DNA from 4 places in the Paenibacillus sp. JZ16 genome. Region 3 is predicted to be linked to each of the others. Evidence: riboswitches for the same ligand, from Rfam matches in the RefSeq annotation. Region 3 holds a riboswitch; each other region holds the start of a gene.
The links. Region 3 has a riboswitch for cyclic di-AMP ahead of BJP58_RS20340 (C40 family peptidase). Riboswitches for the same ligand answer to the same signal wherever they lie in the genome.
Positions count from the first base shown of each region.

Region 1: it holds a riboswitch for cyclic di-AMP, as region 3 does, so the genes downstream of both, BJP58_RS22225 (hypothetical protein) here and BJP58_RS20340 (C40 family peptidase) in region 3, are expected to answer to the same signal.
Region 2: it holds a riboswitch for cyclic di-AMP, as region 3 does, so the genes downstream of both, BJP58_RS14965 (TrkH family potassium uptake protein) here and BJP58_RS20340 (C40 family peptidase) in region 3, are expected to answer to the same signal.
Region 4: it holds a riboswitch for cyclic di-AMP, as region 3 does, so the genes downstream of both, BJP58_RS05105 (universal stress protein) here and BJP58_RS20340 (C40 family peptidase) in region 3, are expected to answer to the same signal.

Region 1 is NZ_CP017659.1:4,928,210-4,931,338, forward strand. Features, by position in the region: gene BJP58_RS22215 (proline dehydrogenase family protein) at 1-228, shown strand, start outside; gene BJP58_RS22220 (hypothetical protein) at 289-690, opposite strand; cyclic di-AMP (ydaO/yuaA leader) riboswitch at 1,436-1,604, shown strand; gene BJP58_RS22225 (hypothetical protein) at 1,739-2,149, shown strand; gene BJP58_RS34275 (potassium-transporting ATPase subunit F) at 2,304-2,378, shown strand; gene kdpA (potassium-transporting ATPase subunit KdpA) at 2,409-3,129, shown strand, end outside.
Region 2 is NZ_CP017659.1:3,293,106-3,296,234, reverse strand. Features, by position in the region: gene BJP58_RS14970 (CPBP family intramembrane glutamic endopeptidase) at 1-1,461, opposite strand, end outside; cyclic di-AMP (ydaO/yuaA leader) riboswitch at 1,753-1,897, shown strand; gene BJP58_RS14965 (TrkH family potassium uptake protein) at 1,962-3,129, shown strand, end outside.
Region 3 is NZ_CP017659.1:4,469,346-4,472,474, reverse strand. Features, by position in the region: gene BJP58_RS20345 (hypothetical protein) at 1-753, shown strand, start outside; cyclic di-AMP (ydaO/yuaA leader) riboswitch at 1,102-1,241, shown strand; gene BJP58_RS20340 (C40 family peptidase) at 1,245-1,718, shown strand; gene BJP58_RS20335 (C40 family peptidase) at 2,154-2,627, shown strand; gene BJP58_RS20330 (GNAT family N-acetyltransferase) at 2,767-3,129, shown strand, end outside.
Region 4 is NZ_CP017659.1:1,159,738-1,162,866, forward strand. Features, by position in the region: gene BJP58_RS05100 (TrkH family potassium uptake protein) at 1-1,173, opposite strand, end outside; cyclic di-AMP (ydaO/yuaA leader) riboswitch at 1,349-1,496, shown strand; gene BJP58_RS05105 (universal stress protein) at 1,574-2,290, shown strand; gene BJP58_RS05110 (TrkH family potassium uptake protein) at 2,369-3,129, shown strand, end outside.

The DNA of each region.
Region 1 (3,129 bases), 460 kb from region 3:
ATCGACTGGGTGAAGGTGTTTGCCGAGCAGAGCCGCATAGACAAACAGGACTATGAATTTCAGATGCTGTACGGACTGAGGATGAACGATCAGGCTGCCCTGGCACAGGACGGCTACCGTATCAGGTGTTATATGCCCTACGGAACGATGTGGTACCCGTATTTCACCCGGCGGCTGGCAGAGAAGCCGGCCAACCTGATGATGGTGCTCAAGAATATGTTCAAGTGAGCGGGGGGAAAACAACCAATTGCAATGGAGAGAGAACGGTAGCTCTTTCTAGCAGCTGTCCTAGAAGGAATAATATGCCTCCGAGCAGTCCATCAGGAAGGAACGCTCCAGCGGCAGGCTGCCTAACCGCATACGGGTGATGTGCTGTTGCAGATTGGCCTCCAGATCGGCGAGGGCCGATACGGCGAGCTGCATTCGTGCGGATCCCCACTGCTGCTGCTTCTGGGCATAGCGAATGGCCTCGGTCACGGGCATACCTCTCAGCCTCGTAAAGACGGATGCCCAGCGGATCAGATCCGCGAATTCTCTTGTGCTTGGCAGGGCATATTCGGCATACCCGGCCGCCTTTGCAGCTGATTTTGAACAACCCGCAGTTCCAATCTCGGTCGCTCCAGGGGATAAAGCGTTCAGCCGAGCCCCGGTCGAAACGAAATATCTCCATGCAGCGGATGAGCTCTGCATTTAATGCAGGCGATGCGGTTTTGATGACGGGGGCCAGTGCGGCCTCGATGAGTTTCGTCATGATCTGCGCTCCTTTTTAGGAATGTTATATGCACGGCAAAAAGGCCTGGTGAGCAGAGTAACCCCCGCTCTCCAGGCCTATTTATCGTTAGTGGCCCTGCTACAGTGGCCGCTTCGCTTAAGGCTCGGGAGCTCAGCGTAAACGAGTGTTTCGAATGATGGATGAATCATACGCCGGAGGAATCTAAAAGTAAATGGCCATATTGGACGGATACATTCCGAAAATCGATGAAAACCGTAAAAGAAAACGCGTACATTCGGTTGTGTCATCTATTATCATGGCAAAATCTCGGTATCTCGATAGATTGCGATAAATACAAGAAAACAAGAGAAATACATAGTATAGATCAGGATTCGAGAGATAACGGAGCGAAACCGGATAGATCCTGTTCGACATAACGCCCCACGTGTTTCTGCTCACATTTACTTCCTGTAAGGCCGGACGTATGATACGAACTATGAATTGACGGACATCGGCAGCAGGCATACGGGCAGCCGTTCCATGAAGACCTAAAGGCTGTGTGAGAGCTGCCGGGCTCTTTATGGATCGAATCTCGGGCGAGGGCACCATGGGCCTTCGCTGGAAATGCAGGATGATGCGACTCTCACCGCTCGAACCTGATGCTGTGCGGTTTTGCCGGGCCTGAATGTTAGTCAATCGCTAATAGAATAACATGCTACTCGTTTTTAATTTTCGCTGAGTCCTTGAATGGAAAAGGAACGGGGGAACCAGTCGGGAGATGAACTTGATCTCTCAGGGGTGAATCCCATGGACAAGATAACGGTCTATGGGTAGGGCGACTCTCACGCCCGAATCCGTCAGCTAACCTCGTAAGCGTATCGAGAGAGGCAACGATTGTCGTGGACTTGGGCCACGGTGTATTTCACCGTGTTCTGATGAAGAAGCCTGCGGGAAGAGTTCTTCTCTTTCCCCAGGCTTCTTTGTTGTTGTCTTCTCTTTCTGAACTTTTTAGGAGGAGAAATAAAGATGGAGAAACCGCAGGAGTTTATCCTGGTATCCGCGCCGAACAAGGCCGGGGAAGAATTTATCCGCCAGTTGATCTATATGGACATTTCGTTTGCGGCCATAGCCAACAACCGGGTTGAGCAGGAGAGGCTGCGGGAACTAGGCTGCACCAACATGATTGTTATCGATACAAGGGATGAACAAACCTGGATCATTCCCGAGTTTCCCGTCAGCAAGGTGTATTTGTTCGAGAGCAGCTTGAACCTGTGCTGCCGCTATTTACGGATCTGCCGGACATGGACGACGGAGTCGATTTATGTGATTACCCATTCCAGCAATCCGCGATTGATATATAAGGGACTGGGGGCCGATGTGGTGCTTCATACGAACCATCATCAGGTATCCTTCCTGATTTCATCCATTGTCAGCTAAGCGTCTTGGCTGATGTGACCATGAGGTTTTAGGAGGTTATATTCATGCAGGATTTATATATGGTGCTTATCTTGGGAGGAACCTACGGACTGCTCATGCTGTTTATGTCCTGGTGCGGACGCGTGGTTTCGGAACCGGAGGTGGATTAGTTGTGATGATCATTTTAATATGCACGCTCTTTATTTTTCTATATTTGATTTACGCGCTGATTCATCCTGAAAAATTCTAGGGAAACAGCTGAAGGAGGAAGACATTCGTCATGGGCATTTTACAAATTGCCATCGTTATACTCGTTCTGGTGCTGCTGGTAAAGCCGCTCGGAACTTATCTATATCAGGTGTTTCGCAATGAGGGGAATGGAACGGATAAATGGTTCTCCTGGTTGGAGAAACCGATCTTCGCACTGATTGGGTTGAAAGAACGCAAGGGAATGACATGGAAAGGGTATGCCGTCAGCTTTGTGATAACGAATATCGTGCTCGTGTCGGCGGGGTATTTGATTCTGCGGATACAGAGAGTATTGCCCTTCAACCCGAACGGTATCGACAATATGGAATCGACCTTGTCGTTCAATACGATCATCAGCTTTATGACGAATACGAATCTCCAGCATTACAGCGGGGAGTCGGGATTATCCTATATGGCCCAGATGGCCGTCATTACGATGATGATGTTCGCGTCCGCGGCGACCGGGCTATGCGTGGCGATTGCGTTTATCCGGGCGGTGACCAGCAAGGGTACAACCGTCGGCAACTTTTTTGAAGATTTCGTCAAAGCCCACACCCGGGTGTTTATCCCGGCCGCATTTATCATTGCGATGGTACTGGTTGCGCTGCAGGTGCCGCAGACTTTGCAGCCTACGCTCAGCGTCACGACGCTTCAAGGAAGCGAGCAGCAAATAGCGGTGGGACCGGTGGCTGCGCTGGAATCGATCAAGCATCTGGGCACCAATGGGGGCGGGTTTATGGGGGTCAACTCGG
Region 2 (3,129 bases), 1.2 Mb from region 3:
CAGCAAGCCGATGATCACCAGTTCAATGGGCCGGGAAATTACAGGGTATATCGGATAGAGTGTATGCCCGAGCGCCCAAATGATCGAAGTGATCAAACTGGCTACGAACGTATTGCGGACGATCTTTTTCAGCATTTTGATCCCGAACAGTCGATAGACGGCCTCCTCGGATATCCCGGCCAGCCAGGCCATCAGCGGGAAGAGCCAAGGATAGAGCATGTTGTAAGGCGATTGTGTGGCATCCGTGGTGGACCATGTATTCAAGGTCAGGCCCAGAACGACAAAGATAATGGATTGGACCCCAAGCAGGATGAAAGCCCACATATACCCCAGCTTCATGCTATCCATCACATAATGACCGTATCCAGGTTCTTTGGCGCGCGGCCATGGATTAAGCCCGTCTTCTTTGAGCCATAGCCCGCTGCCCCCGACAAGGGAGAAATAGAGCAGTGCGGAGAAGATAAGCGAATAGACCGCATAGAAGATCATCATCCCGAGTATGCCGGTTTGCGACATCCCCTCGGATTTGAAAACGGGAATCAGATTGTACGTATTCAGCATCTGAATGACAAACAGCAGCGCCGATAGGAACAGGCCGCGCTTAAACGACGTGTAGGCTCTGGTCTTCACGCTGTACACAATCGCAAGAATGCCAAGGATGAGGGTGAACAGGCCATACCCTGCAAGGGTCAGCAGCGTGGCATCTTGGGTCTGCTTGTTGACATAGGCGGAATGGGCGGCCGGAACCGAAAAAGATGGCTCATAAGAGCGTAATTTCCCCTGCTCGAATGTGAAACGGTGCTCCAATCTGGAGTCGCCGATCTTGGAATCCGGGTCCACATACCGGAGCTGGGGTTCCCCTTCCCGCGTGACCAGCTCCAGGTGCGACAGGTCATAACCCGCTCGCTGGAGCCAAGGCTCCGCAAGAGCTTGCTTCTCGGCTAATGACATGCCGTCCTCGACCACAAGCAGCATCTGTCTTTGTACATCGCCTTTGTTCAGCTCAATCCGGTCATAGCTGGAGCGGGCGTAATCGTACGAGAAGCCGACGATGCCTGAATTTTGCATGTGCACGTCCACATTGAGGGCATCGCCACCACCCGGCTTGCTGAAGCGAACGCGGTATACGTCATAGGGATATTTGGCTTCATAGGTTTTGTTGTATTCCGAAAGTCTCTTTTCCTTCGCCAGATATCCGTAAAGTTCCGATTTGGATTGATATGTAACCAGCGTGTCATCCGTTTTTGCAGCCGTAAACTGCAAAAACTCTTGAGCAAAGCTTGAAGCCGCTTGCCGAGCCTGCTCCTTGGATATGATATTCGGAGATGCCATCTCGGTAGAATCCGAATTCGTCGACGGAAACACCTGAAATAATAGGAACAGAATCAGGCCGACTGCGGCAGGCGCGATGAGCTGTTTCAGATTGGGCTTCAGCTTCAAGGGCTCTCTTGCACGATTCATGAAATTCCTCCTCTAAGAAAGTTGATACTCCCACGGGTATTCGATATGCCTGATTAAGAACGCATAGAGTCAATATAACATAGTTATGAAAGTCATAAGCAGCTTATCCCAATATCCGGAATAATGAAACAAATCGATGAAAATGAATGAAAGGTTTCGAAAACGTTAGAGAACCCTATGCTTGTATTCTTGAATATGCCCAATTCGCGCTCTTTTAAAGATTTTTTGGGTGAAAAACGGCATTGGGTTACGTACCGGATTGCGTTATAATCACATCATGCTTCAAGGAACCGAATATTCCAGCCGAATTTCGTACTGAAAATGGGGGAACCATGTAATTGGGGTGAATTTCATTATTCCCAGAATAATGAATAGGGCGACCTGTGAAAATGCCCGAATCCGTCAGCTAACCTCGTAGGCTGCAGCACAGGAACCAGACCGTAAAGGGCACTGCGTTTTCCAGTGTCTTTTTTTCTTGATTTTTTTAAGAAGGTGACCGATTGAACTCTAAATTGAACTGGCTCAGGTTGTCTCCGCCGCAGATTCTCGTGCTTGGTTTCGCGGCTATTATTTTCATCGGGACGGCGCTGTTAATGCTGCCGATATCCACAAGTACAGGTGAACCGCTGGAATTTATCGATGCCTTGTTCACTTCGACATCGGCAACTTGCGTAACGGGGCTGGTTGTGGTGGATACAGGAACGACATTCAGCTCCTTCGGACAGATCGTGATCATGCTGCTGATTCAGATCGGCGGGCTCGGTTTCATGACGATGGCCACTTTGTTTGCCTTGGCTCTCAAAAGGCGCATATCGCTCAAGGATCGCCTCATTCTGCAGGAAGCGATGAATCAGTCCTCGATGGAAGGAATCGTAAGGCTGATTCGCAGAGTACTCCTGTACTCCCTGATCATCGAGGCCTGCGGTGCCTTGATTCTATCGATCCGCTGGGCGTTTGACATGCCGATCGGCCGAGCGATTTATTATGGCGTTTTTCATGCGGTCACGATGTTTAACAACGCCGGTTTCGATTTGTTTGGCGATTTTCGGAGTTTGACCGGGTATGTCTATGATCCTGTAGTCAACGTTGTCGTGATGTTTTTGATCGTCTCGGGCGGCATCGGTTTTATCGTATTATCCGATCTGATTGATTTCCGGAAACAGCGGAGACTTTCCTTGCACTCCAAAGTAGTGCTCACCATGACGGCTACCTTGCTGCTGGTTGGATTTATCGTCATTCTTATTTTTGAATTCACCAATCCGAGGACGCTCGGCTCCCTGAATTGGGGCGGAAAATTCTTCGGCGCATTATTCCAATCCGTAACGCCGCGTACAGCTGGCGCGAATACTATAGATATTACGGGGCTTAGACAGGCCACGCAATTTTTTATCGTTATTCTGATGTTTATCGGAGCATCCCCAGGGTCAACCGGGGGTGGTATCAAAACAACAACCTTCACCATTATGGTGGGGGCGGTCATCGCCATGATGCGCGGGCGTGAAGACATCGTCATGTTCCGTTATCGCCTGGCCCAGGAGCGGGTGCTGAAGGCACTGACCATTGCATTACTGGCACTGCTGCTCGTTCTAACCGTATCGATGATTCTGTCGACGACAGAGGAAGGGGATTTCCTGGAGATTTTATTCGAAACGACATCCGCCTTCGGTA
Region 3 (3,129 bases):
CGTTTGCTGTGGGGATATTGCCTGTACCGACTCGTAAAATCGGCAGTCGTCCCCCTTCTGATGCGATATCCGGATTCCGCCCCTAACGAGCTCAGCCGTCTTTTATTCTTCTACGAGGGCGAGATGAGCCTGTCCTTGAGCAGCACAGTACACACTTACGGATGGCTTTTGGCCGGTTTGCTCCTGATCCGGATGATCCTCACCCCGCTCATTCGGGCCGGCATCTTCTACAACCTTCACCAGGAAGCCAAGGGCGAGCGCGGTTTATTCTTCTTCACTGGCATGCGGAAACTGTGGAAACCCGTAACGCTATTCTATCTGGTTGAGCTTATTCTCACCTTCGCACCCGGTTACTGGATTCTGCCCAAAATCCTCCCGATTCTGCTGAATGGAATTCAGGAGCCTGTACTGCTGCTTCATGCACTGCCCTATGCAGCTGGCTGGTTCTTGTACGCCTATCTGATCCGCCTGTTATTGCTCTATATGCAATTTGGCCGTACCGGCGATTCCAGCATGATCAGCTCTATCCATGCGCTCTTCCGCCGCTTGGGCACAGCAATGCTGTTATCCATCACCATCGGCGGATCCGCCTGTGTCATTCTGCTGCTCCTGAGCTCGGCCTCGCTCTTCTGGGCCGGGTTGATCGGCTTAATTATTCAGCAGGCCTCTTATTTCCTGAATGGACTTTTCCAAATTTGGGAAATGTCCGCTCAATATCATTTGTGGAGAGATTCCTCCTCACAGCATCCTTAATGGTTACAATTCGTCACCCTAAAATAATGAAACACGCTCGTGAATAAGCTGTAATCAGAAGCGACACGTTTCTATCCCGCGCTAGATTTTACAGAGAATAAGAGTTCATTTATCCTCTATATTACAAATTTCTGAACGCCAAATTACAAAAAAACCTGTTCCCTCAAGATGGGGACAGGTTTTTTTGTTTAAAAATAATGTTTCCTCGTTTGCCAAATTGTTAATACTCTGCTAAAATAACGAATATGTTAGTAACAACTTTGTCATCTTTACTGTAACTTTTATGTAGGAACGTTGTAATTCGCTAACTATGTTGGAACGTCAAACGTCAATGAATGGGTTCATCAACATTTTAAGGAGCCGAATTCCCATAACGATATGGGAAGCGGGGGATCCGTTTTGGGTGAATTGATCTCGCAAGAGAGGGATCATAGGGGACCTTCAACCGAACCCTTAAGCTAACCTCGCAGGCAATGGAAGGGGCTTTTGTTTTGAAAAAGAAGTTAACGGCTGTTTCTCTAGGCCTCGCACTCGCACTCACATTAGGGACCGGAAGCGCTTTCGCCGATTCCAAATTAAATACTGCAATCAAACCAGCCATTGGTGTTTCTTACAAAACAGGTGGAACTACAACGAATGGATTTGACTGCTCCGGATTCACCAGCTATGTTTACAAAAAGCTTGGTCTTAGCCTGCCCCGTACGTCTGCAGCTCAATACAAAGTAGGTACGGCCGTATCCAAGAGCAACCTGAAAGCTGGCGATCTCGTGTTCTTCAACACATCCGGTAGAGGTGTATCTCATGTGGGTATTTATGTCGGGAGCGGCAAATTCGCTCATTCTTCATCTTCGCGCGGTGTCATTATCAGTCCGCTGAGCCAGAGCTATTACGCTAACCGATATGTAGGCGCTAAGAGAATTATGAGTCAGAATACGTACAAATCCGTAGCTGTGAACTACAATTAATGTTGGAACTTAATTGATTTACTCTTACAAGAAAGCCCTGGGTTTATGAGATTGTGCCGATCTCATCCAGCGGCTTTTTTCTTTTGTTGATTGTGTGTATACCTTTATAACGTTCAGGACAGCAAAAAAGTTCCCGCTTTTCGAAAAAAAATAAAATTTATTATACAAGTTCACTTCACTCCGCCATGTCTTCACATCATCTATCCTTTATATACCCTTCTCTCCCTTCATTAAACACCCATTTTGGAAAAATATTGATTTTCCTTGGTGCTTCGACAGCTAATGCTATTGAAAAATAGCGAAATTCACCAAGAAATAATTGCCAATCTCGCTTGCTGTCTGATAGAATGGACGCAGTAACAACTTTGTCATTAATGTAAGTGCTTTAATATATAGATGGCTATGCCTCGCGGCATCGAAAAGGAGCTTTCCATGCTGAAGAAAACATTATCGACAGCAGCCCTAAATATCACGCTGTTGTTCACTTTGGGCGTTGGCAGCGTCTTTGCTGATCATGCGCTGGATCAGGAAATCGATAAGGTTCTGGGTACAAGATACAGCTACGGTGGTACAACCACGAGCGGTTTTGACTGTTCCGGCTTCACCATGTATGTTTATGCTAAACTCGGTCTGAAGCTCCCGCATCAATCCGGCTCTCAATTCGACATGGGGACAAGCGTGTCCCGTAAGGAGCTGCGCGCTGGCGATTTGGTGTTCTTCAACACATCGGGGCAGGGCATCTCCCACGTCGGCATTTATGTCGGCGATGGCAAATTCGCCCATGCTTCCTCTAACCGCGGCGTGGTTATCAACCGCCTGGCAGAGGATTACTACGATCAGCGGTACGTGGGTGCAAAGCGTATCATGAGCGATGATAAGTATGAAGAGTCGGTCGGTGAATCATCCTAAGATATAGAGGCTAATCTTCCCTATACATAATGCTTGCCCGTTAAAGGAGCCCTTACCTCTCTTTGGCGGGCTTTTTTGATGCAACCTGGATGCTCGTAATATGGTTATTATTTATGCAGACGATAGGAGGACTTCGCAAATGGATGCCACACCGATTACATTTCACACCGTAGTCATGCGTGAAGAGCACGCCGAAGAGATATGCGCCTGGGCCTACCCTCCCCCCTATAATATCTATGGCTTTCTTCCCTGGGAGCAGATGAAAGGGCTTGAGGTGGAGTTTGGCGATCCGGACATTCGCCGAAGACAGTACATCTCGGTTCTGGATGAGCGGGAGGCCCTCTGGGGATTTGCCCAGCTGTTTCCGATGCATGATGTGACACGAATCGGACTTGGCATGCGGCCTGATTGGTGCGGGCGTGGAATGGGTAAACGATTTATGCAGACGATTGTCCGGGAAGCCAGACGGAGGCGGCCTGCCGACGAAATTGACCTTGAGGTA
Region 4 (3,129 bases), 3.3 Mb from region 3:
TTCGAACAGAACTTCCATAAAGTCCTTTTGCAAGCTATGCTCGCTTATGGTTAACAAGAATGTAGCGACAATCACAACGCTCACTGAGATCACCATGACGGCTATGGATCGGAGGATAATCGATTGGGGGATGCGTCGATTTAACAACTGCACGTCCTGCTTCCCCTTAATAATACTAATCAATGTGAATAACAGTACGGCAAATGTATTGGTTTTGATCCCGCCTCCTGTGGATCCGGAGGAAGCACCGATAAACATAAGGAAAATCATGAAAAACTGAGAAGTCGTCATCATCGCGGCTATGTCGATGGTATTAAACCCGGCCGTACGAGTCACCACGCCTTGAAAATAAGCCGCCCATACTCGCTCTCCCCAGCTCAAAGAGCCGAACGTACGGGAGTTGAACAACTCAATAATGAAAATTACGATAAACCCGGCTAAACATAGACATGCTGAAGTCGACAAAACGATTCTTGAATGAAGGGACAGCTTATTCCACCTTCTATGCTTCCATAAGTCCAGAACAACAGTAAATCCAAGCCCACCAATGATAAAAAGCAGGGTGATGACGATGTTGACCAGCGGGTCTCCCACATACCGGCTCAAACTGTCTGACCAAAGACTGAAGCCAGCGTTATTAAATGATGAGATGGAGTGGAACACCCCATAATAAATAGCTTGCCCCAAGCCCAGTTCCTCCTCCCAACGAACAATTAACAAGGCTGCTCCGACGAACTCGATAATGAGCGCAATCAGAAAAATACCTAGCGATAGCCTCACTACGCCTTGCGTTGATAATGCGTTAGTGGATTCTTGGAGGAGCAGTCGATTTTTCAGTCCAATTTTCTTTCCAAGCACAACGGCGATCAAAACTCCGAAGGTCATGAAACCAAGACCGCCGACTTGAATCAGGCACATGATCATGATTTGACCAAAAAGGGAAAAGTCGGTTCCTGTATCCACTACGGCCAATCCGGTTACGCACACTGCAGATGTTGAGGTGAACAAAGCGTTTAACCAACCTACACCTTCACCTGATGACGATGATATGGGCAAGGCTAACAAGATCGCGCCGATTACAATCGGTGCGGCGAAACCAAGAAGGATCAGTCGTGAAGATGATAGGTTAAACTGTTTTAATGATTTTAGCGGCTCCGATTTGCCTTTAGCCATCCTATTTTCCCCTTTCAGATACGACAGACCATGAAACCCCGTAGACTTCTTTGCGTAGTATATACCATAGTAAAGCATAATTTTTGCTGCAATCCAATGATATGATGTTGTTGACTGATCGCTAACTGTTTACTTTCAGCATGTTTTAGCATAATATTTATTACGATAAATTTCATACGCATGAATGCTTAATCCTCTATGAGGAACGGGGGAACCAACAAAGCGACTAAGCTTTAGGGGTGAATTCTTTCTGGATAAGAAGGAACGGGAACTCTCAATCCCGAATCCGACAGCTAACCTCGTCAGCGTCTTGGGAAAGAACACTCTTACTACTTTGACTTGTCCATGATCCGTACAGCCAAGGCCTAGAAGCAGATTTTTCTCTGCCTCCAGGCCTTTTTTGTTAAAGCTGTTGTGTTTAGAAAAGAAAGGAATGATTATTCTGCTTAACAATGAAAAGATACTGGTATGCGTGTATTACGGTCCAAACGGAGAACGTCTCATCCGTCGAGGCGGCGAATTAGCCAGACTTCTTCAGTGTCCCCTGTTTGTGTTGAGCGTTATACCCTTGCGTGAAGATGAGCTGGATCAGGCACAAGAAAGGTATATGGCTGAGTGGCAAATGAAATGCGACGAGTATGGGGCAACCTTCATTGTCAAAACGAATGAAGATCGCAAAGCTTCGGAAATCATAGCGGAAACCGCCAAGAATCATCAAATTACCCAGCTAATCATCGGACAATCCGGTCAAACGCGGTGGCAAGAAATTACGCGTGGTTCGTTTGTCAACGAACTCCTTAACCAGATCGGCGAAACGGATTTGCACATTGTAGCGGTTCAAAGGATGGATGATCAAATGGCTGACACCCATGAACGGGGAATTCGAGTCACTGTGTTCAGGGAGGGTTCTCATTATCTGCTTGGCGGTAAGGAATCCGGGGGCGATCCAATAGCCGAAGGTCTATTTTTCAAAGAGTTAAATACCGATTTTGACACCGGCTTGCTGAAAATAAAAACAGACCACGAGATCCAATATTTGAAAATAAGTCACGGAAAAGTGGTAGAGTCGTCTTTTTTCCAAAACAGAAAATTCTTTGATAAACCCGGCGATCAATAAAGAATGGGGGTGGAACTTGTGAGAAGAACATTTATGAATTCAAAAGATCGAAATACACAACATTCCGCTCCTGACACAATGGAGTTGTTTATCAACAAGCTTAAAAAAAATATGAGTCCCCCTCAACTCGTCATGCTTGTCTTTTTCACTTTAATAATAATCGGGACCACATTGCTCGCGCTGCCCTACTCTTCCTCCACCGGGAGGTCAATTGGTCTGCTGGATGCTTTATTTACAGCCACCTCAGCAATATGCGTAAACGGGCTCGTTGTCTTGGATACCGGTAGTGTTTTTTCAACTTTTGGACAAGTCATTATCATGATCTTGATTCAAATTGGCGGGCTCGGCTTTATGACCTTTGGCGTTATGGTTGCCATTGTTCTGGGGAAAAGGATTGGCTTGAAGCAACGAATGATTATTCAGCAAACCACGCATTCGACCTCGGCACAAGGTTTGGTTAAATTATCCATGTATATGGTACTCATTGCATTCGCGTTTGAAGCCTTGGCTACGATTGTCCTTACGCTCCGTTGGCAACAGGACGTCGGGTGGGGACAGGCAGCCTACTACGCACTTTTCCATTCCGTTTCGGCATTCAACAATGCCGGATTTGCCCTGTGGTCTGACAGCCTTTCTCCCTTTGTCGGCGATCCGATCGTCAATATTACGATTGTCCTGCTATTTATCATTGGAGGCCTCGGCTATATCGTCATTGTGGATGTATTCCAAAAACGTTCATGGAAGAAGCTTTCGCTTCACTCCAAGGTTGTCCTAGTCGGAACAGGAACGCTGTCCCTGCTCGGTTTTCTATTTATATACTTTTTAGAGAGCTGGAATCC